DNA from 3 places in the Lentzea sp. NBC_00516 genome. Region 3 is predicted to be linked to each of the others. Evidence: riboswitches for the same ligand, from Rfam matches in the RefSeq annotation. Region 3 holds a riboswitch; each other region holds the start of a gene.
The links. Region 3 has a riboswitch for S-adenosylmethionine ahead of thrC (threonine synthase). Riboswitches for the same ligand answer to the same signal wherever they lie in the genome.
Positions count from the first base shown of each region.

Region 1 (9,718 bases), 3.6 Mb from region 3:
TAGCGGCAACGCCACGGCGCCGGGAAAGCGCGGGTTCTCGGCCTCGTCGAGCATCGCGGCGGCGACGGTCTCGCGGCTGACCTTCGCGGTGAGGTCGAACGGCGGCGCGTCGTCCAGGCCGACCGTGCGGCCGGGGCTCCCGGGCTCGTCGCTGAGCACGCCGGCGTGGAAGACGGTGCCACCGGCGGCGAGGACGGTGTCGTCGGCCGCGATCTTGTCCGGGATCCGGTCGCCCATCACCTTCCACAGCACCGCGGCGCCCTCTCCCGCCGCGTCGGCGGAGGCGCCCGTTCCGTACGCGCCGAGCCAGATGATCCGGCGCGGTCCGGCGGCGACCACGGCCTTGGCACCGTCGAGCAGGACGCCCGCCCGGTCCGTGCCGAGGCCGGACAGGACGACGGAATCGGCGTCGATGCTCAACGGCGTGCTCACGTCGCCGGCGACCTTGCGCAGGTTCGGGTGGTCGAGGGTGATCCGGCTCGGGTCGCGGGCGATCGCGGTGACGACGTGGCCGCGCTCCAACGCCTGGCGGGTGAGGGCGAAACCGGTCCGGCCCGAGGCCGCGAGAATGGTCAGGTGCATGCCGAGAACGCTATTGAGCACACCGATTAACATCAAGTGCAATGTCGTCAACCGGTGATTTACCCAAACGCAATCAGCCTTCTTCGCGCAGCTTTTCCAACGCCGCGGACAGGTCCTCCGGGTACTCGGACGTGAACGAGACCCACTGGCCGTCCGCCGGGTGGTGGAAGCCGAGCTGACGCGCGTGCAGCCACTGCCTCGTGATCCCGAGCCGCTTGGACAGCGTCGGGTCGGCCCCGTAGGTCAGGTCGCCGACGCACGGGTGGTGCAGCGCCGAGAAGTGCACGCGAATCTGGTGCGTGCGCCCGGTTTCCAGGTGCACCTCGACCAGCGAAGCGGCCCGGAACGCTTCCATCACCTCGTAGTGGGTGATGGACGGCTTGCCGTCCTGCATCACGGCGAACTTGTAGTCGTGCTTCGGGTGACGGTCGATCGGCGCGTCGATGGTGCCCTTGATCGGGTCCGGGTGGCCCTGCACAATCGCGTGGTAGACCTTGTCGACGGTCCGCTCTTTGAAGGCGTGCTTCAAAGCGGAGTACGCGGACTCGGACTTCGCGACCACCATCACACCGGTCGTGCCGACGTCGAGCCGGTGCACGACGCCCTGGCGCTCGGCGGCACCGGACGTGGCGACGCGGTGGCCGGAGGCGAGGAGCCCTCCGACGACGGTCGGCCCGGTCCAGCCCGGCGACGGGTGCACGGCGACACCGACGGGCTTGTCGATGACGATGATGTCGTCGTCCTCGTGGATGATGACCATGCCCTCGACGGGGATCGCCTGGACGGTGACCGGCTGCGGTGGCGCGGGCAGCGTGATCTCCAGCGTCGACCCGGCGATGAGCCGGTCGGACTTGCCGACGACCCGGCCGTCGACCAGCACCTCGTCGGAGTCGACGATGGCCGCGACGACGGTGCGGGACAGGCCGAGCAACTTCGCGAGGCCGGCGTCGACGCGCATGCCGTCCAGACCGTCGGGAATCGGCAGCGTTCGGTATCCGCTCACGCGGGGTGCCTCGACCTTCTTCTCCTTGCAGAACCCGCTGAATCTACCAGGAGCAGCTACTTCGACTCCGCCGCACCGTCGGACTCCGCGGTGGGCGTGGGCTCCACGACGAGCGCGGGCTCGTCCTTGTGGACGGTCCCGTCGTAGTCGTGCCGCAGCAGCGCCAGCACGATGATCGTGGCGCCACCGCCGACGATCGCCATGTCGGCGACGTTGAACACGGGCCACACCCGGCCGTACGGGTCGAACAGCGACAGGAAGTCCACGACGTGGCCGCGCATCGGGCCCGGCTCGCGGAACAGGCGGTCGGCGAGGTTGCCGACGGCGCCGCCCAGCACCAGGCCGAGGCCGACGGCCCAGCCCTGCGAACGGAGGTTGCGCGCGATCCAGAGGATGAACCCGGCGACGCCCAGCGCGATCAGCGCGAGGATCCACGTCTGCCCCTCGGCCAGTCCGAACGCGGCTCCGGGGTTGCGGACGAACGTCAGGTAGAGCACGCCGCCGAAGAGCTTGATCGGGTCGGCGCCCTCGAGGAACGCCACGGACACGACCTTGGTGAGCACGTCCAGGGCCAGCACGCCGCCGGCCAGGAGCGCGAGGATCTTCGTCCGCGGCTCCGGCAACGAGCCGGAGATCGAACCGGAGATCGAGAACTCGTCGTCGTCCTCCTCCGCCTTCGCGGGGGACTCCGCCGGTTCCTCCTCGGTCCTGCCCGCGGCCGGTTCCTCGACCACGATCGCGGGCGTCGCGGCCGTCTCAGGCTCGCTGACCTGCGCTTCCACCGGCTTGTCAGCGACCTTCCCGGCAGCCTTCTCGGCAGCTTTCTCCGCGGCCTTGGCCTCGTCACTCACCAGGTCATTGTCCACTACAGGGACTACGCGAGGAACGGCGGCAGGGTTCGGTTGTCGTCCTGGGGAACCCAGCGGCCGTCGCGCTGCGCGTAGGTCCACTTCGGACCCTCGGTGACGAGAGTGCGCAGCGCCGCGACCAAACGGTCCACGTGCTCGGGCGTCGTGCCGAGGCCGATCGACGCGCGCACGGCGCGTTCCTCGTGCGCTCCGACCTGCTTGACCAGACGCCCCACGATCACGTGCGCGCAGAACGCTCCGTCACGCACACCGATGCCGTACTCGGCGGACAGCGCCGCCGCGAGGAAGCCCGCGTCGAAGCCGGAGATGGTGAAGCTCACGACGCCCACCTTGTCGGCGTCGGTCAGGATCGCGAGCTCGCGCAGGCCGGGGATCGAGCGCAGGCCGTTCTGCAGGCGCGTCAGCAGTTCCTGCTCGTGCGCGACGGTCTGCTCCCAGTGCCGCGACAGGATCTCGCAGGCCGCGGCCAGGGCGTGCACACCGACGACGTTCGGGCTGCCGGCCTCGTGCCGCTCGGGCACCGCGGACCAGGCCACGCCGAGGCGGTCGCCGTGGTCGGTCACCTTCGAGGTCGCACCCCCGCCGACCAGGTACGGCTGGGCCTGCTGCAACCAGTCCGCGCGACCGACCAGCACACCCGCGCCGAACGGCGCGTAGATCTTGTGGCCGGAGAACGCGATGTAGTCGACGCCCAGCTCACGGGCGTTGATCGGGCGGTGCGGGGCGAGCTGGGCCGCGTCGAGCGCGATCCGCGCGCCGTGCCGGCGGGCGACCTTCGCGAGCTCCGCGACCGGCCACAGCTCCCCCGTGACGTTGGACGCCCCGGTGACGATCACGAGCCGAGGGCCGACCGGGGCGGCGGCCAACGCCCGGTCCAGTGCGACCACAGCAGCACCGGACGAAGACGGAGCGGGAACACGCTGAACGTTCGGCCCACGCCACGGCAGCAGTGCCGCGTGGTGCTCGCTGTCGAACAGGACGACGGCGGTGTTCTTGGGAACGCTGCGCGCCAACAGGTTCAGCGAATCGGTGGTGTTGCGGGTGAAGACGACGGCGTCGGAGGAGTGCGCCCCGACGAACCGGCGGATGCGGTCGCGGGCCTGCTCGTAGACGCGGGTCGAGACCTGCGAGGCGAACCCGGCGCCGCGGTGCACGCTGGCGTACCAGGGCAGCAGCTCGTCGACGGCGTCGCGCACTTCCTGCAGACAGGGCGCCGAGGCCGCGTGGTCGAGGTTGGCGTAGGTGACGCGCTCTCCGGTGACGAGCGGAACCCGCAGGTCAGCGCCGACGACAGCCGGAACGGCGGTGGTGGTTCCAGGGGTGATCGCGAGCGTCATCGAGCTGCCTCCGAGGCCAGGGGCCCCGTTGTGCGAAGGCCCGCGCTTGACCGGCGCCCCACGCGCCGGACCAGGTCCTCACCAAGGGCACCCCACCGCGGTTGGAGGGTTGCCGGCCAGCAAGCTTGGGCTTGACGCTGGCTCTCATGACCTGTCAACGACGTTAGCGGAGGCCGACGCGCTCGTCGACACCTGATTCAGATGCTGGGAAGCGTCGGTGACCGACTAATCGCCGGTCTCGCCCTTCCACCGTGCGTAGCGACCGGCGCGGTCGACGGCACGTACGCGCCGCTCAGCGGCATCGCGCGCTTCCTCGGTGGTGACGATGAGCAACTGGTCGTCCGTCTGCAGCCGGGTCGTCGGTTGTGGCGTGAAACTCTTTCCCGAGCGCACCACGAGGCTGACTGTGGCGCCGACGGGCAACCGCAGTTCGGTCATGTAGACGCCGTGCAGCTTCGACCCGCGCTGGATGTGCACCTGCAGCAGTTCGGCGCCCAGCTCGTCGAGCGGCGAGGAGTCGACCTGCACCTCCTGCGCCTCCCCCGTCTTCACCAGCCCGAGGCGCCGGGCGAGGAACGGCAGCGTCGTGCCCTGCACCACCGTCAGCACGATGACCAGCACGAACACCACGTCGACCAGTTCGCGCGCGCCCTCGACCCCCTGGATCAACGGGATCAGCGCGAACACGATCGGCACCGCGCCGCGCAGCCCCGACCAGGACAGGAAGGCCTGTTCCCGCCACGGCACCTTGAACGGCAGCGAGGCGAGGAACACCGACAGCGGCCGGCCCACGAACGTCAGCACCACGCCCGCGACCAGGGCGGGGAACAGCACGTCGAGCAGCCGCGACGGCGAGGCGTAGAGGCCGAGCAGCACGAAGAGCCCGATCTGGGCGAGCCAGCCGAGGCCTTCGGCGAACGAGAGGGTGTCGGCGCGGTGCGGCAGGCGGGCGTTGCCCAGGACCAGCGCGGCGACGTAGGTGGCGAGGAATCCGGAGGCGTGCGCGAGGTCGCCGGCCGTGTAGGCCATCACGCACACCGCCACTGTGGCGAGCGGGTACAGACCGGTGGAGGGCAGTGCCGCGCGTCTGAGCCCGGCTCCGCCGAGATAGCCGAGGGCGACGCCGATGAGCGCGCCCACGCCCAGTTCGTAGATCACCAGCAGCGGCGCGGTCCACGAGATCGCGTCCGACGAGGCCAGCAGCACGACGGCGATGTAGACGGGCGCGTCGTTGAGGCCGGACTCCAGTTCGAGCGCACCGGTGAGCCGCGGCCCCACGCCTAACGAGCGCAGGACGCTGAACACGGCGGCCGCGTCGGTGGACGACAGCACCGCGCCCCACAGCAACGCCATCCGCCAGTCGAGTCCGAGCAGGTAGTGCAGTGCCGTCCCGGTCACCGCCACGCTGACCACAACGGCCACTGTGGACAGTGCGACGCCCAGCCACAGCGAGGACTTCACCGCGTTCCAGCGGGTCGTGATGCCACCCTCGGTCAGGATCAGCACGAGCGCCGCGATGCCGAGGGACTGCGTCAGGTCGGCGTCGTCGAACTTGATGCCGAACGCGGCCTCGCCGAGCAGCACGCCGATGCCGAGGTACAGCAGGAGTGAGGGCAGCCCAAGCCGAGTCGACACCCGCACCGCGATCACGGAGATCAGCAGTACGGCCGCGCCGATGCCCAGAACGACCGTGACGTCACCCACCTGGACCATTCTGGTTGATCACCACCGATTCCGACGAATCCGACGATCGCCTCTACCGGGCTCATGCGCGGTGGAGCATGTTGATCTGTGGCTCAATCCCTAACCCTGCACGGAGTTGAACCATGAGGATCCTGATCGCGCTGGCGGCCGCCTTGATGGTGACCGGAGCAACAACAGCGCAAGCGGCCGCCCCTGCGGCTCTGGCGGCACCGAACATCAGCGTCGCGAACGTCCAAGCACACCTGAACCAGTTCCAGTCGATCGCGAACGCCAACGGCGGCAACCGCGCTCACGGACGACCGGGGTACCTGGCCTCGATCAACTGGGTCAAGAGCAAGCTCGACGCGGCCGGCTACACGACGCGCGTGCAGTCGTTCACCTACGGCGGCGCCACCGGCTACAACCTGATCGCGGACTACCCCGGCGGCGACGCGAACAACGTCGTCATGCTGGGTGGTCACCTCGACAGCGTCACGGCGGGCCCCGGCATCAACGACAACGGCACGGGTTCCGCGTCGATCCTGGAGGTCGCCCTCCAGGTGAAGGCAACCGGCTTCCAGCCGACCAAGCACCTGCGGTTCGGCTGGTGGGGCGCGGAGGAACTCGGGCTGCGCGGCTCGACGGCCTACGTGAACTCCCTGTCCACCACCGAGAAGTCGAGGATCAAGGCGTACCTGAACTTCGACATGACCGGCTCGCCGAACCCCGGCTACTTTGTCTACAACGGCGCCGACGGCCAGCCCACCGGTTCGGTGGCGCTGCAGCAGCGGCTGCAGGCGGGCTTCAACACGATCGGCGTCCAGACCGAGCTGACCAACGTCGGCGGCCGCTCCGACCACGCGGCGTTCGCACGGGCGAACATCCCGACCGGCGGCACCTTCACCGGCGCCGAGCAGACGAAGACCTCGGCGCAGGCGGCGAAGTGGGGTGGCACGGCCGGTCAAGCCTTCGACCGTTGCTACCACCGCTCCTGCGACACCACGTCGAACGTCAACGCCACGGCTCTCGACCGCAACGCGGACGTGATCGCCTACGCGTTGTGGAACACGGCGGCCTGATCATTTCGCGGTGAGCACCTGCACGGCCTCGTCGAGCACCGGTTCGACGAGGCCGGGCAGGGTCGCCCACATCTGCGCCTGGCCGAGGTAGAGGCTGAACGCGATGAGCGCGCGCTTCTTCGCGTGCTCGTGGTCGAACCCGAGCTGCTCGAACAGCTCGGTCAGGTAGCTCAAGCGTTTCTCCGTGACGCGCCGCAGGACCGGCGCGATCACCTCGTTCTCGGCGCCCGCCTGCAACGCCATCTCCACCGAGCCCTTGCGGCCGCGGTCGAGCACCGTGCCGAACAACGTCCTGAGCTTGTCCCGCGGTGACTTCTCCGCCTCGACCAGCTCGATGACCTTCTCGGTGTGCTCCCGCTCCCACCGCTCGACCGTCGCCTTCAGCAACGCCTCGCGGTTCGGGAAGTGGTGGTAGACGCTGCCTTTCGTGGCCCCGGCCTGTGCGGCCAGCGGTTCGATCGCCACCGCGGTGAGCCCGCCGTCGGCCAGCGCTCTCAGCGCTATCTCAGTCCAGTCATCGCGATTCCGCCGCACCACGCTTCCATACGCTACCGTACGTTTCAGGAACATACGGCAGCGTATGGAAGGGGATCCTCATGATCAGGAACGTCCACACCCGCGACCTCGGCGTGCCCGCGGGCCCGTTCGTCGACCGCATCCAGGAACTCTGGCCACCCGCGTGGGGCAAGCAGGAGTTCGACCGCCCGCTGGGGGTCGGCGCGGACGGCGGCCACGGCCCGATCCGCTACCGCTGCACCTCGTTCACACCCGGCGAGTCGATCACCTTCGCGTTCCGCGACGGCCACGGCACGCACACCCTGTCGGCGTCCGGCACCGTCGTGCGGCACGACCTGGTGGGCGACTTCCCGCTGGTCGCGCGGATCCGCTGGACGCTGGTGGTCCGCTGGCTGCACGACGCGTGCCTGGAGGACCTGTTCGACAACTTCGAACGCGCGGCGGGACGCGAGCCCGCCGCACCGGCCAGGTGGTCGCCCTGGGTCCGGCTGGTGCGGCGGGTGGTCGAATCGCAGATGAACCGTCAGGCGCAGCGCAGCTTCACGGGACCCGCGAAGTAGAGCCCGCCGAACACGTCGCCGTTCTCGGCGAGCACGTCCGGGAACACGTCGTGGGGCAACGGGTCGACCCTGCCGTCCGCACGCTGCACCGCGGCCCCCGACTCCCAGCGCGACATCTCGTCACCAGCGTCGTTGGCGGCCAGGACAGCGCCGCCGGGCAGCGTGCGGACGATCTCGCCCCGCAGGTTCCACTCCACCGAGATTCCCCGGTAGTCACCCTCCACCGCCGACGCCCCGTAGACGCGACCGTCCCGAATCAAACTCGGGAACACCTGGTAGTGCCCCTCCAGCGGCTGGAGTTCGACGCGCTCGCCCTGCCGATTCCACACGTAGTACCGCTGCGGCCCGTCTCCGCCGACGCCACCGACGACGTTGCCCGCGTCGTCGATTCCCTCAGTCCACCACGACCGCCCGTCGTCGGTGCCTTCGAGCAACCGCGGCAAGGCCACCCCGGCCGGCCACACCGCCAACGCTCCACCGGACTTGCCGACCACCTCACCGTCGGCGTTGATCGAGTGCACCGTCGACGACCTGCCGGGCAACTCGCCAAGCTTCTCCTCGCCACGCCACCGCCCGTCCTCACCGGCGCTGAGCAGCACACCGTTCCGGTTGATGTCGACGGAAGACCGCTGTACCGGGAACGTCACCGTCTCCGGCACCTCCTGATGCCAGACCACGACCGACTGGCCCCAGGTCGTCGAGGCCAGCCAGTCGCCGGCGCCGGCGAGAGTGCCGATCGAGGACTGACCTGCTGGAATCGGCAGATCAGTCCTGATCCACTCGCATCCCGTCTCCGCTTGTGCGGCGGTGGGTGCGACCAGCACACCCGTGATCAACACAGCGGCGCCCACCGTCAGGCGCCATCCCCCAGCAACCACGTGCCACCCCATCTCGGAGAGATCGACCGATCACCTGGAGGTGTCCGCTTCGGCGCAGGTGTTGCATCCAAAAGAAAAACGGCGTGTGCGGTGGACGAACCCACCGCACACGCCGTCAGCAGCGCCGTACTTACGCCTTCGCGACAGCGACCTTCACCTTCAGGCCGTCGCCGACCGTGCCCTCAGAAGAGCCCTCACCGAACACCACCGACGTCGTCAGCGTCTCGGCCTGCACGAACGACAGATGCGGCTCCACGGCGGAACGCACCGCGTCCGGAAGCTCCAGCGTCAGCGTGATCCGGTCGGACACGTCGAGCTGAGCGTCCTTGCGCGCCTGCTGCACCACGCGCACCAGGTCACGCGCGACGCCCTCGGCCTCCAGCTCCGGCGACAGCACCGTGTCGAGCACGACGACACCGGCACCGCCCGGCAGAGCGGCCGTGGCGGCGGGATCCGTTGCCACCAGGCGCTGTTCGTACTCGCCCTCGAACAGCTCGACACCGGCGGCGACGATCTTTCCGTCCACTTCGGACCAGTCACCGGCCTTGACGGCCTTGATGACCTTCTGCACGTTCGGCCCGAGCCGAGGACCGGCGGCACGCGCGTTGACGACCAGCTGGAACTGCCCGTGGGCGTCGACGTCCGTGGACAGCGACACCTCCTTGACGTTGACCTCGTCGCGCACGATCTCGGCGAAGTCCTCCAGCGAGCCCGCCACCGGCGACGCGACCGTCAGGCGCGCCAGCGGAAGCCGCACGCGCAGCTTGTTCGCCTTGCGCAGCGACAACGCCGTCGAGCAGACGTCACGCACCTCGTCCATCGCCGCCACCAGCGCGTCGTCCGCGGGCAGGTCCGACACCGACGGGAAGTCCGTCAGGTGCACCGAACGGCCACCGGTCAGCCCGCGCCACACGACCTCGGTCGTGTACGGCAGCAACGGCGCCGTCACGCGCGTGACGACCTCCAGCACGGTGTGCAGGGTGTCGATCGCGTCCTGGTCACCGTCCCAGAACCGCTGCCGCGACCGCCGCACGTACCAGTTCGTCAGCACCTCCAGGTACTCGCGCACCAGCTGGCACGCACCGGAGATGTCGTAGACGTCCATCGCCGCCTGGACGTCGCGCACCAGGTCGTGCGTCTTCGCCAGCGCGTACCGGTCGAGCACGTTCTTCGAGTCGACGCGCCACGTGCCCTCCTTCCCGGAAGCGTTG
Region 1 is NZ_CP107840.1:9,002,238-9,011,955, reverse strand. Features, by position in the region: gene OG205_RS41865 (NAD(P)-dependent oxidoreductase) at 1-582, opposite strand, end outside; gene OG205_RS41870 (LysR family transcriptional regulator) at 1-3, shown strand, start outside; gene OG205_RS41860 (RluA family pseudouridine synthase) at 656-1,540, opposite strand; gene lspA (signal peptidase II) at 1,642-2,436, opposite strand; gene OG205_RS41850 (aminotransferase class V-fold PLP-dependent enzyme) at 2,460-3,791, opposite strand; SAM riboswitch class IV at 3,829-3,943, opposite strand; gene OG205_RS41845 (potassium/proton antiporter) at 4,017-5,504, opposite strand; gene OG205_RS41840 (M28 family metallopeptidase) at 5,618-6,553, shown strand; gene OG205_RS41835 (TetR/AcrR family transcriptional regulator) at 6,554-7,090, opposite strand; gene OG205_RS41830 (SRPBCC family protein) at 7,150-7,629, shown strand; gene OG205_RS41825 (hypothetical protein) at 7,593-8,480, opposite strand; gene ileS (isoleucine--tRNA ligase) at 8,638-9,718, opposite strand, start outside.
Region 1: another riboswitch for S-adenosylmethionine. It lies ahead of OG205_RS41850 (aminotransferase class V-fold PLP-dependent enzyme); the one in region 3 lies ahead of thrC (threonine synthase).

Region 2 (9,718 bases), 1.0 Mb from region 3:
GCTCGACCCGTCGGAACTGATCAACCCGCGTTCGAAGATCAACGGCGAGACGCCGAAGTTCGTCGAGACCGAGCACCTGTTCCTCGACCTGTCCGCGTTCATCGACTCGCTGGGCAGCTGGATGGGCACGCGGTCGGACTGGCGTCCGAACGTGCTCAAGTTCTCGCAGAACCTGATCAAGGACCTGCGGCCGCGCGCCATCACCCGCGACCTCGACTGGGGTGTGCCGATCCCGCTCGACGGGTGGAGCGACCAGCCGATGAAGCGGTTCTACGTGTGGTTCGACGCGGTGATCGGCTACCTGAGCGCCTCCGTCGAGTGGGCGCGGCGCACGGGGGACCCCGATGCCTGGAAGGAGTTCTGGACGGGCGACGCCCAGAGCTACTACTTCATGGGCAAGGACAACATCGTCTTCCACTCGCTCATCTGGCCGTCGCTGCTGCTCGGGCAGAACGGCGCGGGCGACAAGGGCGGCGAGCCCGGCCGGTTCGGCACGCTGAACCTGCCGACCGAGGTCGTGTCGTCGGAGTACCTGACGATGAGCGGCTCGAAGTTCTCGACCTCGCGCGGCACCGTGATCTACGTCGGCGACTTCCTCAAGGAGTTCGGGCCGGACGCGCTGCGGTACTTCATCTCCGTCGCGGGTCCCGAGAACCAGGACACCGACTTCACCTGGGAGGAGTTCGTCCGCCGGACGAACTTCGAGCTGGCGAACGAGTGGGGCAACCTGGTCAACCGCTCGATCTCGATGGCGCACAAGAACGTCGGCGCGATCCCGAAGGCCACCGCGCTGACGCCCGCCGACCACGAGCTGCTCGCGCAGTCCAAGGCGGCGTTCGACACGGTCGGCGCGCACCTGCGCCGCTCGCGGTTCAAGCAGGCCACCGGTGAGGCCATGCGCGTCATCTCCGCGGCGAACAAGTACCTGTCCGACCAGGAGCCGTGGAAGCTCAAGGACGACCTGGAGCGTCGTGACTCGGTGCTGCACACCGCGTTGCAGGTCGTGCAGGACGCGAACACGCTCATGACGCCGTTCCTGCCGCACTCGGCGCAGAAGGTGCACGAGGCGTTGGGCGGCACGGGCGTGTGGGCCGCACAGCCGGAGATGACCGAGGTCACCGACCTCGACATCCCCGAGCGCTCGTACCCGGTGCTGACCGGTGACTACGCCGGTGAGCAGGCCAAGTGGGAGTCCGTGCCACTGGAGGTCGGCCGGCCGCTGCAGAAGCCGTCGCCGTTGTTCGCGAGGCTGGAGAAGGAACTGGGCGACGAGGGGCCCGAGTGGGCTCCGATCGTCAAGTGACCGCCCTGTGACGGACAAGCGTGAACGACCGCCGGTGCCGGAAGCTCTTCCGGCACCGGTGATCGACGCCCACACCCATCTCGACGCGTGCGGGGCCGTCGACGCCGCCGACGTGGCGGTCCTGCTCGACCGGGCGGAGGCCGCCGGCGTCTCGCACGTGATCACCGTGGCGGACGACCTGAAGGCCGCCCAGTGGGCCGCCGAGGCGTCCACTTGGGACCCGCGGGTCTACGCGGCGGTCGCCGTGCACCCGACGCGCACCTCTTCTTTCGGGGACGAGGAGAAGGCCGAACTGGAGCGGTTGGCAGTCATGCCCCGTGTGGTCGCGATCGGCGAGACCGGTTTGGACTATTACTGGGACTACTCGCCGCCGGCCGCCCAGCACGAGGCCTTTCGTTGGCACATCGACCTTTCCAAGCGCGTCGGGAAGCCGTTGATGATCCACGACAGGGACGCGCACGAGGACATTCTCAAGATCCTCGACTCCGAGGGCGCACCGTCCACAGTGGTGTTCCACTGCTTCTCCGGCGACGCGGACTTCGCCCGCCGGTGCGTCGACGCGGGGTACGTCCTGTCGTTCGCGGGCCCGGTGACGTTCAAGAACGCCCGTGCGCTGCGGGAGGCGGCGGCCCTGGTGCCCCAGGACCAGCTGCTCGTCGAGACGGACGCCCCGTTCCTGACGCCCCATCCGTTCCGGGGCCGCCCAAACGAACCCTATTGTGTGAATTACACAATTCGGGATCTCGCGACGCTGCGTAACGAAGATCTTTCTGAACTCTGCTCCGCCGTCACCCGTACTGCTCAACGAGTGTTCGGGCTTGACCACTGAAATGCGACTTAGAGCGAACGGAGCACAGGGTTCCTCCCTCTATGGGGTGACTGAGGTCACAACATCGGTGGGGGTGTTTGCGCAACGTGCCTCACCCCGTTACTGTCCCGTGACCGTGCCACCTGAACCGACCCAGTCGGTTCGGAGCACGCCCGCAGTCGGGGCGGGACCGAAGCCAGAAGCGCGAAGTAGCGAGACCACGTAGGAGGAGTTGCCGGGAACCTTCGAGCTCCAACTCGAATGATCTTGTCAACGCCAACTGTGCGGTGGCCTCACAGCTTCCGCAATGGAGGTATCGACCCTTGTCTGGTAGCGACAGAGCTGCTGTTCCGTACGACTTCAACGACGACACCGACTGGTTCACGCCGGTCGGCGGCACGGCGGTTGACGTCGCTGATCCCCACCCGAGCTTCCCCGCCGGTGCGCTGACCATCACGCCCGCGGACGTGCTCGACGTGCTCGGCCCGGACGCCGACGACCTGCTCGCCTCGGCGAACGTGGACGTCGACGAGCTGATCCGTCTCATCAACGCCGAGACGACGATCATGCCGCCCCTCGTCCTCCCGTCGGAGGAAGAGGAGCTGCGCGACCCGCAGGTTCTCGTCAAGGCCGCCTCGACGTGGAAGCGCCGCTTCCTCAAGGGCACGGTCGCCGCGGTCCTGGTGTCGATCTCCGGTGGCGGCGTGACCGCGATGGCGATGGACAAGTCGCTGACCGTCGAGGTCGACGGCGCGATGCAGACCGTCCACTCCTACGAGGGCACGGTCGGCGAGGTCCTGGCGGAGGAAGGCATCGTCGTCGGTGAGCACGACGCCCTGTCGCCCTCGCTGAACACCCCGGTCTCCGACGGCGGCAAGATCAGCCTCGACCGCGGCCGCCTGATCAAGATGAGCGTCGACGGCCAGGCCCGCGAGGACTGGGTCCGCTCGGTCACCGTCGAGGAGGCCGCCAAGCAGTTCGGTGTGCCGCTCGAGGGCGCCTGGATGTCCATGCCCGGCTCGCACGACGTGCCGCTGGAAGGCATGAGCGTCGAGGTCAAGACCCGCAAGAACATCAAGCTCTTCGACGGCGCGAACCCGGTCCGCGAGGTCCAGACGACCGCGCTGACCGTCGACGAGCTGCTCAAGGCCGAGAACCTCTCCCTCGGCCCCGAGGACGCCGTCGCGTCCGGCATGGACGTGAAGCTCGCGACCGGCGCCGAGGTCTACATCTCGCGCACCGGCGTCACGGTCATCAACGTGAACGAGCCCGTCGCGCCTCCGGTCGAGAAGACCAACGACCCGAACATGACCGCGGGCCAGCAGACCGTCACCGACCCCGGCACGCCGGGCGAGCAGACGTCGACGTACCGCGTCACGGTGAAGAACGGCAAGGAGATCAGCCGCGAGAAGATCGGCGGCAAGGTCACCAAGGAGCCGAAGCCGAAGAAGATCACGGTCGGCACCAAGCCGCTGCCCGACGGCGCTGTCTGGGACAGCCTCGCCAAGTGCGAAGCCGGCGGCAACTGGGCCATCAACACCGGCAACGGCTACTACGGCGGCCTCCAGTTCTCGGCCAGCACCTGGGCCTCGAACGGCGGCACCGTCTACGCGCAGCTTCCGCACCAGGCGACCCGCGAGCAGCAGATCGCCATCGCGACCAAGCTTCGCGACCGCTCCGGCGGCACGTACGGCGCGTGGCCGGGCTGCCGCGCAAAGCTCGGCCTGCCGTAAACACGCACAACCCTCTCCGTCCCCCTGACTTAGGCCGCCCTGGTTCGCCACGGGCGGTCTTCGTCGTTTCCGGGGGCCGGCTCACGGTCAGGTTGGGCACGCCGAGCGAGGCGGGGTGGAGCGGGGCAGGCAACGGCGGTCGAGGTGCGGATGCGGCTCGAGCAGGTCGACGGCGAGGCCGAGCACCCCTGCCGCCAGCCGCAATGGCGAAGCCGAGGCGTCCCTCCGCGCACAACGGGCAATGGCGAAGCCAAGCCCCCTGCTGCCAGCGGCAAGGGCGAAGCCGAGGCGTGTGAACCAGGACCTGCTGGTGAAGCGGTGGTGAGCCACGCACTCGGCGATTGGGGCTTTACCTTGAGTGGGCGGGATGCTCCCCTCATGGGCACGGCCGGGCGCTTTTCAGCCCGGCCTTTTCCGGCCGTCAAGCATCCCGCCAGAGGCTCAAGGTCAAGCCCCAATCGCTATCGTCGCGAAGCGGCGATGACCGGCACCGGCTCGGTACTGCCCGCCCGGCCACCCTCGCAAGGTGGCCGTCCGCCCGGCAGGTGACCGCCCCGCTGGAACGCGACAAGCCAACGCAAGCCGACCCGCACGGCACCCCACCCACCCGCAAGGTGACCACCTGCCCGACGGACGATCGGCTCCGCCGGAACGCGACATGCCAACACAGGCTCGCGCCCACGGTCCCAGCCCATCCCTCCACCGGCGAGCCTGCGAGAATGCACCGGTGAGCCTGCTGGGACCTGCCGAAGTTCGTCGTCTGGCTGAAGAGCTGGGCATCCGCCCGACCAAGAAGCTCGGCCAGAACTTCGTGCACGACCCGAACACGGTCCGCAAGATCGTCGCCGCCGCCGGGTTGACCGAGGACGACGTGGTCCTTGAGGTCGGCCCCGGCCTGGGCTCCCTGACGCTCGCCCTGCTGCCCGCCGCCAAGCAGGTCGTCGCGGTCGAGATCGACCCGCCACTGGCGCAGCGGCTGCCTCAGACGGTCTCCGAGATGGACCCGGACAACGCGGGAAAGCTGCACGTCGTCCTCAAGGACGCCATGAAAGTCACCCAAGAAGACCTGCCGGTCCTACCGACCGCGATCGTCGCGAACCTCCCGTACAACGTCGCGGTCCCGGTGGTGCTCCACCTCCTGGCCGAACTCCCGAGCCTCCAAAAGGGCCTCGTCATGGTCCAGGCCGAGGTGGCCGACCGGATGGCCGCTAAGCCCGGCAACAAGATCTACGGCGTCCCGAGTGTGAAGCTCGCCTGGTACGCGCAGTCCAAGAAGGCCGGTTCCATCGGCAAGAACGTCTTCTGGCCGGCGCCCAACGTCGACTCGGGCCTGGTGTGGTTCCAGCGTCACGAAAAGCCGTTGTCCACAGTGGATCGGAAGAAGCTCTTCTCGATCGTGGACGCTGCTTTCGCGCAGCGCCGCAAGACGCTGCGAGCCGCCCTCAAGGGCTGGGCCGGCAACCCGGGAAACATTGACGAACTGCTCGCCGAAGCGGGTGTGGATCCCCAGCAGCGGGGCGAGCAGCTGAGCGTGATCGACTTCATCCGGATCGCCGAGGTCTAGGCCGGGGATCCTTCGGCCAACAGTGTGATCTGTCGAACGAATCGGAATCTGGCTTGCGCAACCGAACGTCCGTCCGGTTGACTGCTACTTGCCATCCGGAGCGACTGAGAGACCTGGCTCTACGACGTCGCAGCAACCACCCGCTGGATGCGGGCAGGTGCTAACGCCAGGACCGATGGAGGAGCACCATGGGTACCGTGCGAATGCTGACGCGCCGTCGAGTCATCGACCAGTGCCGTCGCTCGTCTTCTGCATGTCGTCGCCACCTCGTCTAAGGCGCCTTTTCAGAGTCCTTTGACGCGCACTCAGTCATCGAGTGGCGCACACACCTGAGCAGAAACTTCGACCGCGCACGTCCGTCTCAATCGGACAGTGTGCCGTCGCGCGCAGCCGTGGAGCAGACGTGATCACTGTCGAAAACCTCACCAAGTCCTTCCAGGGCGTCAGTGCCCTCAACGGCGTGACCCTCGACGTCGAGGCCGGAACCGTGCTCGGCGTCGTCGGTCCGAGTGGCGCCGGCAAGTCGACGCTCGCCCGGTGCGTCGCGCTGCTGGAGCGTCCCGACTCGGGTGCGATCCGCGTCGACGGCACCGACATCACCAGCCTCGACGGGTCGGCCCTGCGTGCCGCCCGCCGCCAGATCGGCGTTGTGCCGCAAGGGGATTCGCTTCTCCGTCAGCGCACGGCAGCCGGCAACATCGCACTGCCGCTGGAGTCCGCGGGCATCCCCGGACCGCAGCGCCGCACCCGTGTGGGCGAGCTGCTGGACCTCGTCGGACTGACCGACAAGGCCGCCTCCTACCCCGACCAGCTGTCCGGCGGGCAGCGTCAGCGCATCGCCGTGGCACGCGCCCTCGCCGCCAACCCGTCCGTGCTGCTCGCCGACGAGCCGACCAGCGCTCTGGACCCGGAGACCACCGGTTCCGTGCTGACCGTGCTCGACCGTGCGCGCGCCGAGCTGGGTGTGACCGTTCTCGTCGTCACGCACGACATGGGCGTGGTCCGCAAGATCTGCGATGACGTCGCTGTGCTGGAGCAGGGCCGCGTCGTCGAGCACGGCAAGGTTCTGGACCTGGTCAACGACGTCGCGAGCCGCACGAGCAGTGCGCTGCTGCCCGCCGTCGACCTGAACCCGATCAACGAGAGCAGCTACGACCGCGTCGCGGACGTCGTGCTCGTCGGGTTCGCCGCGGTCGGCGCGTTGCTGCCCGAGGCCGCGCACCGGTTCGGCGTCGAGCTGAACATCGTCGGCGGCGGCCTGACGCGTCTGGGCGAGACCCCGGTCGCGCGCTTCCGGCTCGGCCTGAACGGCGAGCGCTCGGACTCCGCTCTGGAGTGGATCGGCGAGGCCGGCGGCTCGGTGCAGAGGTCCCTGAAGGGTCCCCAGGGAGTAGCTGCGTGAGGACTGCAACACCCTGGTCCGATGTTCTGAGCTTTCTTCTCGAAGCCACCGGCGAGACGCTGTACATGGTCGGCGTCTCCACCGTCATCGCCACCGTTTTCGGAGTTCCCGTAGGTGTCTGGCTGCAGCTCACCGCCAAGGGCGGGTTGCGGCCGAGCACCGCGGTGCACAGGATCCTGAGCTTCGTCACCGACCTGGGCCGCTCGATGCCGTTCATCGTGCTGCTCGTCGCGCTCACGTCGGTCACCCGCCTCATCGTCGGCGGCTCCATCGGCAGCACGGCGGTCATCGTGCCGCTGGCCGTGGGAGCGATCCCATTCGTGGGGCGGCTCGTGCAGAACATCCTGTCCGAGGTGCACGTCACCGTGGTCGAGGCCGCGATCACCACCGGCGCCTCGACGTTGAGGATCGTGCGCAGCGTGCTGATCCGCGAGTCGCTGCCCGCGCTGATCAACGCCATCGGCGTCACCGTGATCGCCCTGATCGGGTACTCGGCGATGGCCGGCGTGATCGGTGGCGGCGGCCTCGGCGACCTGGCGATCCGCGAGGGCTACCAGCGCTTCAACGACCGGATCCTGTGGAGCACCGTGGCGTGGCTCGCCGTGCTCACCACCGTGATCCAACTCGGTTTCACCCGTGCCGCCCGTGCGTCCGACCGGCGCCGGCACGCCTCCGTCTGACCCGTAGCAATTTCTCAAAAGGAACGTCATGCGTATTCGTGCTGCCCTGATCGCAGTCGCTTTGACCGGTTTGACTGCTCTGTCCGCTTGCTCGTCGGGTGCCAGTGCGTCCGACACGCTGAAGGTCGGTGTCTCGCCGGTCCCGCACGCCCAGATCCTCAAGTACGTGGCCGACAACCTCGCCGCGTCGAAGGGTCTCAAGATCGAGGTCGTCGAGTTCACCGACTACGTGCAGCCGAACACGGCGCTGGTCGACGGGTCGCTCGACGCCAATTACTTCCAGACCGTCCCGTACCTGGAGACGTTCACGAAGGAGAGCGGCGCCAAGGTCGAGTGGGTCCAGCCGGTCCACGTCGAACCGCTCGGCCTGTACTCGAAGAAGGTCAAGAAGCTCGACGAGCTCGCGAACGGCGCCAAGATCGCGGTGGCCAACGACGCCACCAACGAGGCTCGCGGCCTGAAGCTGCTGGAGGCCAACGGCCTGATCAAGCTCAAGGCCGTGGACCAGCCGACCGTGCGCGACCTCGCGGAGAACCCCAAGAACCTGCAGTTCGTGCCTCTGGAGGCCGCTCAGCTGCCGCGTTCGCTGGAGGACACCGACGCGTCCGTGATCAACGGCAACTACGCCATCGACGCCGGCCTCAAGCCCGCCACCGACTCGCTCGCGCTGGAGAAGGCCGAGGGCAACCCGAACGCGAACGGCCTGGTCACGCGCACCGAGCTCAAGGACGACAAGCGCGTCAAGGACCTGGCGGAGCTCCTCGGATCGCAGCAGGTCAAGGACTACATCAAGCAGACCTTCAACGGTTCGGTCATCCCGGTCTGACGGTGACAGTGACCGGGGGAGGAGTCCGGGACACCAGAACGCCCGTACGCTGACATGGTGCTCGCAGTCGTTCCACCCCCGGTCACAGTTCGCGTCCCGGCCAAGGTCAACCTGCACCTGGCCGTAGGAGACGTGCGCCCGGACGGCTACCACGACCTGGTGACGATCTTCCAGGCGCTGTCGCTGGTCGACGAGGTCACGGTCGCGGTCGCCGACGAGCCAGGAGTCGAGGTGTACGGCGAGGGCGCCGACCAGGTGCCCACCGGAGCCTCGAACCTCGCCTGGCGCGCGGTCCAGCTGCTGGCCACCCACGTCGGCAAGGACCCGGACGACCCCAAGGTCCGCGTCGTCATCCGCAAGGCCATCCCGGTCGCGGGCGGCATGGCGGGCGGCAGCGCGGACGCGGCGGCGGCGCTGGTCGGCCTGTCGTCGTTGTGGCGCCTGGACATCAGCCGCGACGACCTGGCCGAACTGGCAGGGAAGCTCGGCGCGGACGTTCCTTTCGCTCTGTACGGCTCCACTGCTCTGGGCACCGGCCGCGGCGAGCGGATCGTGCCCGTGCTGGGCCGCCACCAGTTCCACTGGGTGCTGGCGTTCGACCGCCGCGGACTGTCCACTCCGGACGTGTTCGACGAGCTGGACCGCCTGCGCACCGAGGGAGACCCGCCGCGCGTCGGCGCGGTCGAAGCAGTGCTGGAGGGCCTGTCCTCCGGCGACCCCCGTCAGCTCGCTCTGCTGCTGGGCAACGACCTCCAGGCCGCGGCCGTCTCGTTGCGCCCGAACCTGCGCCGCACTCTGCGCGCGGGCGTCGACGCGGGCGCGCTGGCCGGCATCGTGTCCGGATCCGGCCCCACGACGGCGTTCCTGTGCGAGGACGGCGACACGGCGGTCCGGGTGGCCGCTGAACTCGCCGGTGCCGGTGTCTGCCGGACGGTGCGGGTGGCGCACGGGCCGGTGCCCGGAGCGCGTGTGATCGCGACTGAAGAGCCCAAGCCCACACCCCCCGAGGTGCACGCGTAGCCGAGGGCTTCGGTCCTGCTGGGTAGCCTGCACCGGGCAGTTTCTTACTAGTCGTGAGGTTTTGATGGCCAACCTGGTCAACCTGGAGTCCGTGTCGAAGTCGTTCGGCGTCCGGCCGCTGCTCGACGGCGTGTCGCTCGGCGTCAACGAGGGCGACCGCATCGGTGTCGTCGGCCTGAACGGCGGTGGCAAGACGACGCTGCTCGAGGTGCTGGCCGGAGTGGAGCCCGCCGACGACGGCCGGGTGTCGCGGTCGCGTGATCTGCGGATGGCCGTCGTGACGCAGCGGACCGAACTGCCGCACGGCTCGACGGTGCGCAACGCGGTGATCGACCCGCTCGGGTTCGACGCCGAGCACGAATGGGCGGCCGACGCCCGCGTT
Region 2 is NZ_CP107840.1:6,367,581-6,377,298, reverse strand. Features, by position in the region: gene metG (methionine--tRNA ligase) at 1-1,303, shown strand, start outside; gene OG205_RS28725 (TatD family hydrolase) at 1,311-2,132, shown strand; gene OG205_RS28720 (transglycosylase family protein) at 2,435-3,844, shown strand; gene rsmA (16S rRNA (adenine(1518)-N(6)/adenine(1519)-N(6))-dimethyltransferase RsmA) at 4,578-5,408, shown strand; SAM riboswitch class I at 5,497-5,590, shown strand; gene OG205_RS28710 (methionine ABC transporter ATP-binding protein) at 5,812-6,810, shown strand; gene OG205_RS28705 (methionine ABC transporter permease) at 6,807-7,490, shown strand; gene OG205_RS28700 (MetQ/NlpA family ABC transporter substrate-binding protein) at 7,519-8,316, shown strand; gene OG205_RS28695 (4-(cytidine 5'-diphospho)-2-C-methyl-D-erythritol kinase) at 8,374-9,336, shown strand; gene OG205_RS28690 (ABC-F family ATP-binding cassette domain-containing protein) at 9,401-9,718, shown strand, end outside.
Region 2: another riboswitch for S-adenosylmethionine. It lies ahead of OG205_RS28710 (methionine ABC transporter ATP-binding protein); the one in region 3 lies ahead of thrC (threonine synthase).

Region 3 (9,718 bases):
CGCGGGATGCCTGGTGGGCGTTGACCGGGGACCCGCGGATCTGGTCGTTGCTGCCTCGCACGGACGTGCTGGTGTTCGCGGTGGGCAGCATGGACACGTTGCCCTCGCCGTTGCCGACGTACCTGCGCGAGGGGCTGCGTTATGTGCGGCCGGACTGGCTGCGGCGTTGGGTGCGTGCGGGCTATCAGGCCGTGCAGCCGCGGTTGGCGCCGTACACACGCGCGTCGCTGCCCCCTGCGCTGACCGCGCGCTATCTGCGCGACATGCACAAGTCGGTCCGCAATCTTCAGTACACGATGCCGGCGGTCGGGATCGTGCCGTCGGTGCACCGCGCAGCTACGTACGCGTATGCGCATCAGGGGCACGCGGCTGCGGTTGCCGCTGTGCGCGGGTGGGCCGCGGGTGCGGGTGTGCCGTTGCTGAACCTGCCCGCCGTGATCGGGGAGCACGTGCGGTCCGGTGCCGGAAATCCGGACGGGATGCACTGGGGCTGGGAGGGACACGAGCTGGTGGGCAAGGCGATGGCGGAGTTGATCTCGTCCTTGGACACCATCTCGTCCGTGGCGTTGAGTCCCTCGGAGGAGTGAGCACCGTAGGCTCGTCGCTCGTGCGCATCTCCATCGTCACCGACTCGACGGCATACCTGCCTGAGGGGTTCGCGAAGCGCCATGCGATCACTGTCGTGCCGTTGCACGTGGCGGTGGACGGTGCCGGACGCCTCGACGGCGTCGACTTCGGTCCTTTCGAACTGGCCGCCGCCCTCGCCGAGCACCGCCGGGTGACCACGTCCCGTCCCACACCTGGCGAAATGGCCGCGGTCTACCGCGAGGCCTTGTCGTCCTCGGATGCCGTCGTGTCCGTGCATCTCTCTCGTGAGCTGTCCGGGACGTGGGAGGCGGCACGGCTGGCGGCGGAGGAAGTCGGCCCCTCGCAGATCCGCGTCGTCGACTCGCGGTCGACGGGCATGGGACTCGGGTTCTCGGTGTTGCGCGCGTGCGCGGCCGTGGCGGCTGGAGGTTCGCACGCCGAGGTGGAGGACGCCGCTTCCTCGGCCGCGTCCCAGACCCGGATGTTCTTCTGCCTCGAGACGTTGGAGCACCTGCGCCGAGGCGGCCGGATCGGCACGGCGGCGGCGCTGGTGGGGACCGCGCTGGCGGTGAAACCGTTGCTGCACATGGACGACGGCCGAATCGTGCCGCTGGAGAAGGTGCGCACGATCAGCCGTGCCGTGGGTCGCCTGGTCGATCTGGCGGCGGCTGCGGCGGGGGACGGCCCAGTCGGACTGGCCGTGCACCACCTGGCCGCTCCCGAACGCGCCGCGGAACTGGCGACCCGCCTGGACGAACGGCTGCCCGGCTCGACGGGATGCGTGATCTCGGAGGTGGGCGCGGTGATCGGCGCGCACACGGGCCCAGGCGTGCTGGGAGTCGTGGTGCTGCCGGGAGGACCGGACAGTCTCCCACAGACCCCCGACAATTCCCCGTCCTCACGGCCCGAGTGATCGCGACCTGTCCACAACCCGCGAGTAATCCACAGCCCCGGAGCCAACCCCACCTCCCCGCCCACCCCGCTCCGTAACGTCGCTCGCATGTTCCCCCGCTCCCACCAGGACACCCTCCCGACCGAACGCCTGGCCGCCCTGGCCGACAAGGTGAGAGCCGACCCGACCCTGGTCTACGCACGATCAGAGGACTCGGACGAACACGGCCCGCCTCGCCGCCGCCTCTCCCTGCCGCGCCTCCCACGCCGAGGCCTGCTGGCCTTGGGCGTGGCCGTGGCGTGCACGGTGATAGGCCTGGGCAGCTGGTGGCAGAGCCCCGCCGCCGAACCCGCCCCGGACCTGGCACTGGTGAGCACCTCGGCCCCGGCCCCCGAACTGGTCGTGAACGTGATCGGCGAGGTGGCCACGCCAGGCCTGATCACCGCACCGTCAGGCGCACGGGTGGCCGACGCCATCCGCCTGGCAGGAGGCATGAAACCGGGCACCGATCTCCACAACCTGAACCTGGCCCGAAAACTCACCGACGGCGAGCAGATAGCGGTGGGCGTCCCACCCCCGCCCCAAGGCGGCGCGGCCCAGGCCGGTGCGTCCCAGCCGAAGCTGAACCTGAACTCCGCCACGGCGACCGAACTGGACGCCCTGCCCGGCGTGGGCCCAGTGACGGCTCAGCGCATCGTCGACCACCGCGCCCGCAAAGGCCCCTTCGCCTCGGTCGACCAGCTTCGCGACGTGGAGGGCATCGGCGATTCGAAGCTGGCCAAGCTGGCCGATCTGGTCCACACATGAGCCTCGCCGTCCAAGTCCTGGCCCTCTACCACCGCATCAGGGCCCAGTACCGCCACCTGACCAGCCCATCGCTCGTCCCAGCTGACCACTACCACCCCGTCCGCCGGCTGGCCATCGCCTTCCCGGTCCACCGCTCCCCAACCCCACCTCGCCGCCGATCCCGCCCGCTGACGACAGCCCTCCGTCACCTGCTGGCCGAAGCCTTCTCGCCGCCCCCACCCGCACCACCGCGCCCGGCACCACCCGCTCCGCTCCCAAGCCCGGCGGTTCCCCATCGGCGACCTTGCCGCATGTGCGCGGCAACCGTTCAACCCTGAATCTGCTGCCGGCACAACGGAATCAACCGCTTTCCCGCTCCCCGCCGTCCGATCGCTTTCTCTCCAACCGCAGCCCGTTTCTCCGCTGCACCGTGCCGTGGCTCCGGAACTTGCCGCAATCCCAACGAAAACCAGCGGGGCGTGCCCCGCCGAGCCGTGATTCCAGACCCGGATCGGCCGCCGGTTCGCACTCATCCCCGAGCAGCAGCCGCACGTCACCCGCGCCGTCACCTCACCGATCGGAGTCAGCCATGCCCTCGGTCCGCATCACCCGCCACACCCGCATCGACACCGCCTGGCACCACCCCACTGCCCGCCGCCCCCAGATCCAGCCGCAAGCTCTCCCACGCCACTCACGGCCGCGCCCTCCGAAGTTGCCCCAACCCCGCCAGGGCAGCCCCACCCCTGACCCGAGACCTCCCACCGACCAGGGGAGGCGCCGATGTCTCGCAAACATCCGATAACCCACGACTACCGCCTGGTCCCAGCGGCCGCCGCAGTCTGGACCACCGCGGTGGCCGGCCTCTTCGTGAGCTGGCAGGCAGCGGCGATCGCCGGCCTGGCAGCAGGAGCCGTAGGCCTGATCGCTTGGCGAAGAGCGTGGTGGACCAGGACCTGCGCGATAGCCCTCCTGATCTCCGGTCCGCTGGCGGCGGCCTGGGTAGGAGGCCACGTCCTGCGAGCCGAGTCCCACCCGCTCCGCCTGGCCGCCAACGAGGGCCGCACGACCACCCTCACCGTCGAGCTCACCACCAGACCGAAGGGAATCCGAGCAGCGGGCTTCGGCGGAACCCAGGCAGGCGTGGAGAACGTCGTGATCAGAGCGACCGCGAACGGCGCCCAGCTCGTGCTGCTGGCTCCTGCGGACAAGTGGCGGGATCTGTTGCCAGGCCAGAAGGTCACGGTCAAAGGCACGCTCGCCCCACCCAGGGGCGGCGACCTGGCGTCGGCACTGCTGCGCGTACGAGGTCCGCCGGGTGATCCGCAACCGCCGCCGGTCTGGCAGGCCTGGGCCGACGAACTCCGTGGCGGCCTGCGGCAAGCCAGCACGGTGCTGGACGACGAGGAGGCCGGTCTCCTGCCGGCGCTGGTGGTGGGCGACACCGAGCAGATGGTGCCGCGCATCGTGGAGGAGTTCCGCACGGCAGGCCTCTCCCACCTGCTCGCCGTGAGCGGGGCGAATCTAGCGATCGTGTGCGGTGCGGTCTACCTCCTGACGAGGCGGCTCGGTCCGCGGCCGGCGGCCTTGGCCGCTCTGGCGGCGCTGGTCGGGTTCGTCGTCCTGGCCGGGCCGGAGCCGAGCGTTCTTCGGGCCGCGGTCATGGGTGCCGTCGCGTTGGTGGGGTTGGTGCTGGGGCGGCAACGGTCCGCGGTGCCGAGCCTCGCGACGGCGGTGCTCGTCCTGGTGCTGCACGATCCGGCGCTGGGTGGTGATCCGGGGTTCGCGTTGTCCGTGGTGGCTACGGCGGCGTTGGTGCTCGTCGCGCCGAGGTGGGCGCGTGCGCTCAAACGGCGTGGCGTACCGAACGGGCTGGCCGAGGCGATTGTCGTGCCGATGGCCGCGAGCCTCGCCACGGCTCCGCTCGTGGCGGGGCTGTCCGGGCAGGTGAGCCTGGTGTCGGTGCTGGCCAACCTGGTCGCCGGGCCGGTGGTCGCGCCGGCGACGGTGCTGGGTGTGCTGGCGGCGGCCGTCGCACCACTCTCGCCCTGGGCGGCCGAGGCCATCACCCGCGTTGCCGGGCCCGCGGTGACCTGGCTGATCCAGGTCGGCCGGCAGGCGGCCTCCGTGCCCGGTGCGGCGGTCGGCTGGCCCGCGGGCTGGGCCGGGGCGATCGCGCTGGCCGCCGTCACCGTGGCGGTCGTGTTGTTGCTGCGGTTCAAGAAGACGCGAACGTTGATCGTCGCTGTGCTCGTCGGCGGGTTCGTGGTGCTGGTGCCCATGAGAGTCGTGGCGCCGGTCTGGCCGCCCGACGGGTGGAAGGTCGTCAGCTGCGACGTGGGCCAGGGCGATGCGCTGGTCCTGGCCACCGACACCGCGGACACGGCAGTTCTCGTCGACACCGGGCCCGACCCCGGCGCGGTGGACCGGTGCCTGAAGACGTTGGGAATAAAGAAGATTCCGCTGGTGGTGCTGACGCACCTGCACGCGGACCACATCGGCGGTCTCGACGCCGTGCTCACCGGGCGTGCGGTGGGGGCGGTCGCGGTCGGGCCGCTCAAGGAGCCCGCGTGGGCGTGGAGGGAGGTCGGCCAACGAGCCCGCGCCCGGAACGTGCGGGTGGTGGAGCCGAAGGCGGGCGAGCGGTTCACCTTGCCAGGACTGGAGTTGGAGGTGCTGGGACCGAGGCGGCCGCCGGTCGCCCAGGACGAGAACACGACGGTGAACGACTACTCGCTCGTGCTCAAGGCGCACACGAGGGCGGGCCGGGTGTTGCTCACCGGCGACGTCGAACTGGCCGGCCAGGCGGCGTTGCTGGGGGAGCGGGACCTCAATGCCGAGGTGCTCAAGGTGCCGCACCACGGGTCGCGGTACTCGCTGCCCGCGTTCCTCAAGGCGGTGCGGCCGCGGGTGGCGCTGGTGAGCGTCGGCACGGGCAACAGGTACGGGCACCCGAGTCCGCACGTCCTCGACGTGTTGCGGACGGGAGGCGCGCTGGTGTTGCGCACGGACAAGGACGGAGACCTGGCGGTGTTGCCGGGAAACCGAATCGTACGAAGGAGAAGAGATGGTCTGGGTCAGGTTGTTCAACGCGCGTTACCCGATTCCCGGCGGCACGCCAGGACTCGCATGGGCGTTGTGGCAGACGAACTACACGGCGACGCCGTGGCCGCACGACGAGCTCAAACCCGATTTCGGTTACTACATCTGCGAAACGCTAGAAGACGGCACACGCGCCGTCACGTACCGGGCGACGACCACGCACGTGCTGCCGCCGACGAAGGCCGCGACTCCGGAGGAGGCGTACGACCTCACCGCGCAGCACGTGTTCGACGACGGCCTGCGGATCGAGCCGGACGTGTGGCACGACTACCACTACAACGCGCTCAAGGCGGAAGCCCCGTGGCCGCAACGGATCGTGGCGTGGCGCGCGAACGTGGAACCGGTCGGCCCGCACGTCGTGGACGGCCTGCAGCGCTTCCCGCGCACGGGTTGGCTCAGGACGGACGCGATCACCTTGTGAGCCACCGTGTTCAGTGATGGTGGTCGAGGAGACTGTCGGCCAGTGGCAGGGAAAGGCGTCTGCTGTCGGGCCACGGAGGGCGGTCGGGAGCCGATCGCCACGTGAGGTGGACCTGAGCGAACCACACGGGGTCTTCTTCGACGCTGAACACCACCTCGTCGCAGGCATCGCAGCGAGCGATCGCGATGATCGTCTTGCCGAACAACGGGTGTCCGTTCGCGACCTCGGTGCGCAACTGGGCTTCCAGAGCGGCTCTGGTGTCCTTGTGCGTGATCGTCGCCCACGGTTCGGGCAGTGGTCGTAGCGTCGCGAACAGGTAGTCGTGCTCGGGAAGCGATCCGCCATCGGACCACGGACCCGTGCCGCCTTCGTGTCGCCAGGCGACGTGACCGCAGTGTCCGCATCGCCGAAGCTCACGAATGTCCTTGCGGCGCGCGCGAAGCGGGTCCTCAGGCGAGGCTTGGCGGACGGTCCGGCCGGTCAGCGGCGCGGAACAGCTCGGGCACAGGTCCACGCCCGGAGCATGGCAGGAGTTGATGATCAGGCACAACGCGGTTCGGGGACGCGGGTGCGTCCCCGAACCGGAAGGAGGTGATTAACCCAGTGCCTTGATGACGGCCTCGGCGGACGCCGGGACCGTCGCGCGCGGGCCGATCGTGTCGCCGAGCGCGTCGAGGGTCTTGAGGCCGTCGCCGGTGATCAGCAGCACGGTCTCGGCGTCCGGGTCGAGCTGGCCCGACTCGAACAGCTTCTTCGCCGTCGCGACGGTCACGCCGCCGGCGGTCTCGGCGAAGATGCCTTCGGTGCGGGCGAGCAGCTTGATGCCCTCGACGACCTCTTCGTCGGTGACGTCGTCGATGGCGCCGTTGGTGCGGCGCACGGCGTCGAGCACGTACGGGCCGTCGGCCGGGGCGCCGATCGCCAGTGAGCGGGCGATCGTGTCCGGGCGGACCGGGCGGATGACGTCGTGGCCCGCCTTGAAGGCGGCCGAGATCGGGGAGCAGCCGGTGGCCTGCGCGCCGAACACCTTGTACGGCGTGGCTTCCACCAGGTCGAGCTGGCCGAGTTCGCGGAACGCCTTGTCCACCTTGGTGAGCTGCGAGCCGGACGCGATCGGCACGACGATCTGGTCGGGCAGGCGCCAGCCGAGCTGTTCGGCGACCTCGTAGCCGAGCGTCTTCGAGCCTTCCGCGTAGTACGGGCGGACGTTGACGTTCACGAACGCCCAGTCCTCGTTCTCCGCGGCGAGTTCCTGGGCGAGGCGGTTCACGTCGTCGTAGTTGCCGTCGACGGCGATCAGGGCGCCGTCGTACACCGCGCTCATGAGGATCTTGGCGCGCTCGAGATTGGAGGGGACGAGAACGACCGACTTCCAGCCCGCGCGGGCGGCGGCAGCGGCGACGGCGTTCGCCAGGTTGCCGGTGGACGGGCAGGCCAGCACCTTGAAGCCGAGTTCACGGGCGGCGGCGAGCGCTACGCCGACGACTCGGTCCTTGAACGAGTGGGTGGGGTTGCCGGTGTCGTCCTTCACCCAGATCTTGCGGACGCCCAGGGCCTTGGCGAGGTTGTGCGCCTCGACCAGGCGGGTGCCACCGGGATCGGTGTTCGGGTGCTGTTCCACAGTGGACGGAACAGGGAGAAGGCCGCGGTAGCGCCAGATCGACCTGGGGCCGGCCTCGATGTCCTCGCGCCGGATCTTCCCGAAGTCGTAGGCCACTTCCAGCGGCCCGAAACACTCGAGACAGGCGTACTCAGGAGCGAGAGGGGTTTCGTTTCCACACTCACGGCACAGCAGCGCGCGGGCGGGTCCGAGGTCGAACTTGGTGCTCGTAGGCACAGAGACAGCAGTCATCGCGAGGTATCTCCTCATCTTTCCCGCGAAATCGAACGGGTCGGAATTGGCACCGTGATCGTCTTCTACGCGCAGTTCTGCGCATAGCGGTGACGCCGGTTGCCGGGGCTTCGTCGGGCCGTTCCCTCTGCCCCTCTGGATGAGCGGTGTTCAGTTGTGGCTACCAACGTACGGCACCTGTCCGGTGGTCAGCCACCAACGTCCACGATTCGGGACGTGGGAAGATGCGGAGCGTGAGCGCACCGGAGTCACTGCACCTCGTCATCGGCGAGGAGGAGTTGCTGGTCGAACGTGCTGTTCGAGCGGCTCTCGAGGCTGCCCGCGAGGTCGATTCGACCGCCGACCTGACCCGCGTCCAGGTGACTGATCTCACGGCTCCGGAGCTGGCCGAACTGGTGAGCCCGTCGCTGTTCGCGGAGGGTCGCGTGATCGTCCTGCAGAACGGGCAGGACATCAGCAAGGAGGTCGCCGACACGGTGCTCTCCTACGTCAAGGCGCCCGCGGACGGGGTCACGCTCGTCGTCGTGCACACGGGCGGTGGTCGCAGCAAGGCGGCCAAGGACCTCCCCGGACAGCTGAAGAAGGCCGGTGCCGCGGTCACGGAGTGCGCCAAGGTCACCAAGTCCGCTGAACGCGAGGCGTTCGTGCGCAACGAGGTGCGGCGGGCGGGCGGCAAGATCGACCCGGAGGCCGTCGCCACGCTCATCGACGCCGTGGGCACGAACCTCCGCGAACTCGCCGCGGCCTCGTCGCAGCTCGTCTCCGACACCGACGGCAAGGTGACGGTCGAGGAGATCCGCCGCTACCACCAGGGCAAGGCCGAGGTGACGGGGTTCGCCGTCGCGGAGAAGGCCGTCGTCGGTGATCGGGCGGGCGCCATGGAGGCGTTGCGCTGGGCCATGCAGCTCGGTGTGCCGCACGTGCTGGTCGCGGACGCGCTGGCGGACGCGGTGCGCACGGTCGCACGGGTGTCCGCCGTGGGGCGCGCCGACCCGTTCAGCCTGGCCGGGCCACTCGGCATGCCGCCGTGGAAGATCAAGAAGGCGCAGGCCCAGTCGCGCGGCTGGGACCAGGCGGGGCTCGCCGACGCGATGCAGGTGGTCGCGGGGCTCAACGCCGACGTGAAGGGCGTGGCGGCCGACGCCGGCTACGCGCTGGAACGTGCCGTGCTCCGGATCGTGTCCGCGCACAGCCGCCGCTGACGCCGCGAGATCACGGCGAGCGCGGTATCCCGATCAGGTACTGGGCTCCCGTGAAGCCGGGTTCGACGCCGATCGTCCACGCGAACGACTCGGTGCCGTCGAGGCCGTCGACCATCCGCCGCAGTTCCGCGCGCCCGTACATGCGCAGGAACGACACGACGCTGTCCCAGAACATCATGAACGGCAGCACCGGAACGACGTAGGTCAGCACCAGCCGCAGCAGGTAGTGCGGCAGGGGATTGCGCTGGAACGGCGCCGCCAGCAGCACGGCCAGCGTCAGGAAGAACGGGAAGACCAGCACGTAGAGCCAAGAACGCTTGGTGTCCACGACGACCATCGGCTGCTGTGTGTCGACGGCGTTCTGCAACATGCGCGTGGCCAGCGCGGGCGGGAAGTGGTGGAAGGCGCCGTAGATCGTCCGCGTCCCTTCCAACAGGCAGTCCGTGGCGTCGACCGGCGACGGCACGTGATCGACCGAGCAGCACGGGTCCGGCAGCCGACGCCGGTTTCCCGCGGCGACGCGTTCGAAAGCGGGCACGTTCGGCACCAGGTCCGTCAGCGTGACCTGGGTGTGGACACCCGAGGCGTGCAGCCGGCGCTGGATCAGTGGCACCGGCCCGCCCGAACCGGCGCAGAGGTCGACGATCCGGTGGTCCGCGCCCGACCACAGAGCCAGTGCCAACGGGCGTGCGTACTCGCGTGCGGCATCCGTGAGCCGGTAGATGGTCGTGATGGACTCCGTGTGCAGCGTGCGCAACACGGCCGGCGTGCCGTCGAGATCGTGGAGCTCGACGAAGTCGATGCGCGGAAGCGATTCCATGGAGCTACGCCTACCGTGCCCGAGACAACACGCGAAAGGGCTCCACCTCCGCGAGGAA
Region 3 is NZ_CP107840.1:5,370,156-5,379,873, reverse strand. Features, by position in the region: gene octT (diglucosylglycerate octanoyltransferase) at 1-587, shown strand, start outside; gene OG205_RS23750 (DegV family protein) at 608-1,501, shown strand; gene OG205_RS23745 (ComEA family DNA-binding protein) at 1,589-2,287, shown strand; gene OG205_RS23740 (DNA internalization-related competence protein ComEC/Rec2) at 3,047-5,803, shown strand; gene OG205_RS23735 (hypothetical protein) at 5,797-6,300, opposite strand; gene thrC (threonine synthase) at 6,382-7,638, opposite strand; SAM riboswitch class I at 7,650-7,784, opposite strand; gene holA (DNA polymerase III subunit delta) at 7,863-8,840, shown strand; gene OG205_RS23720 (hypothetical protein) at 8,851-9,660, opposite strand.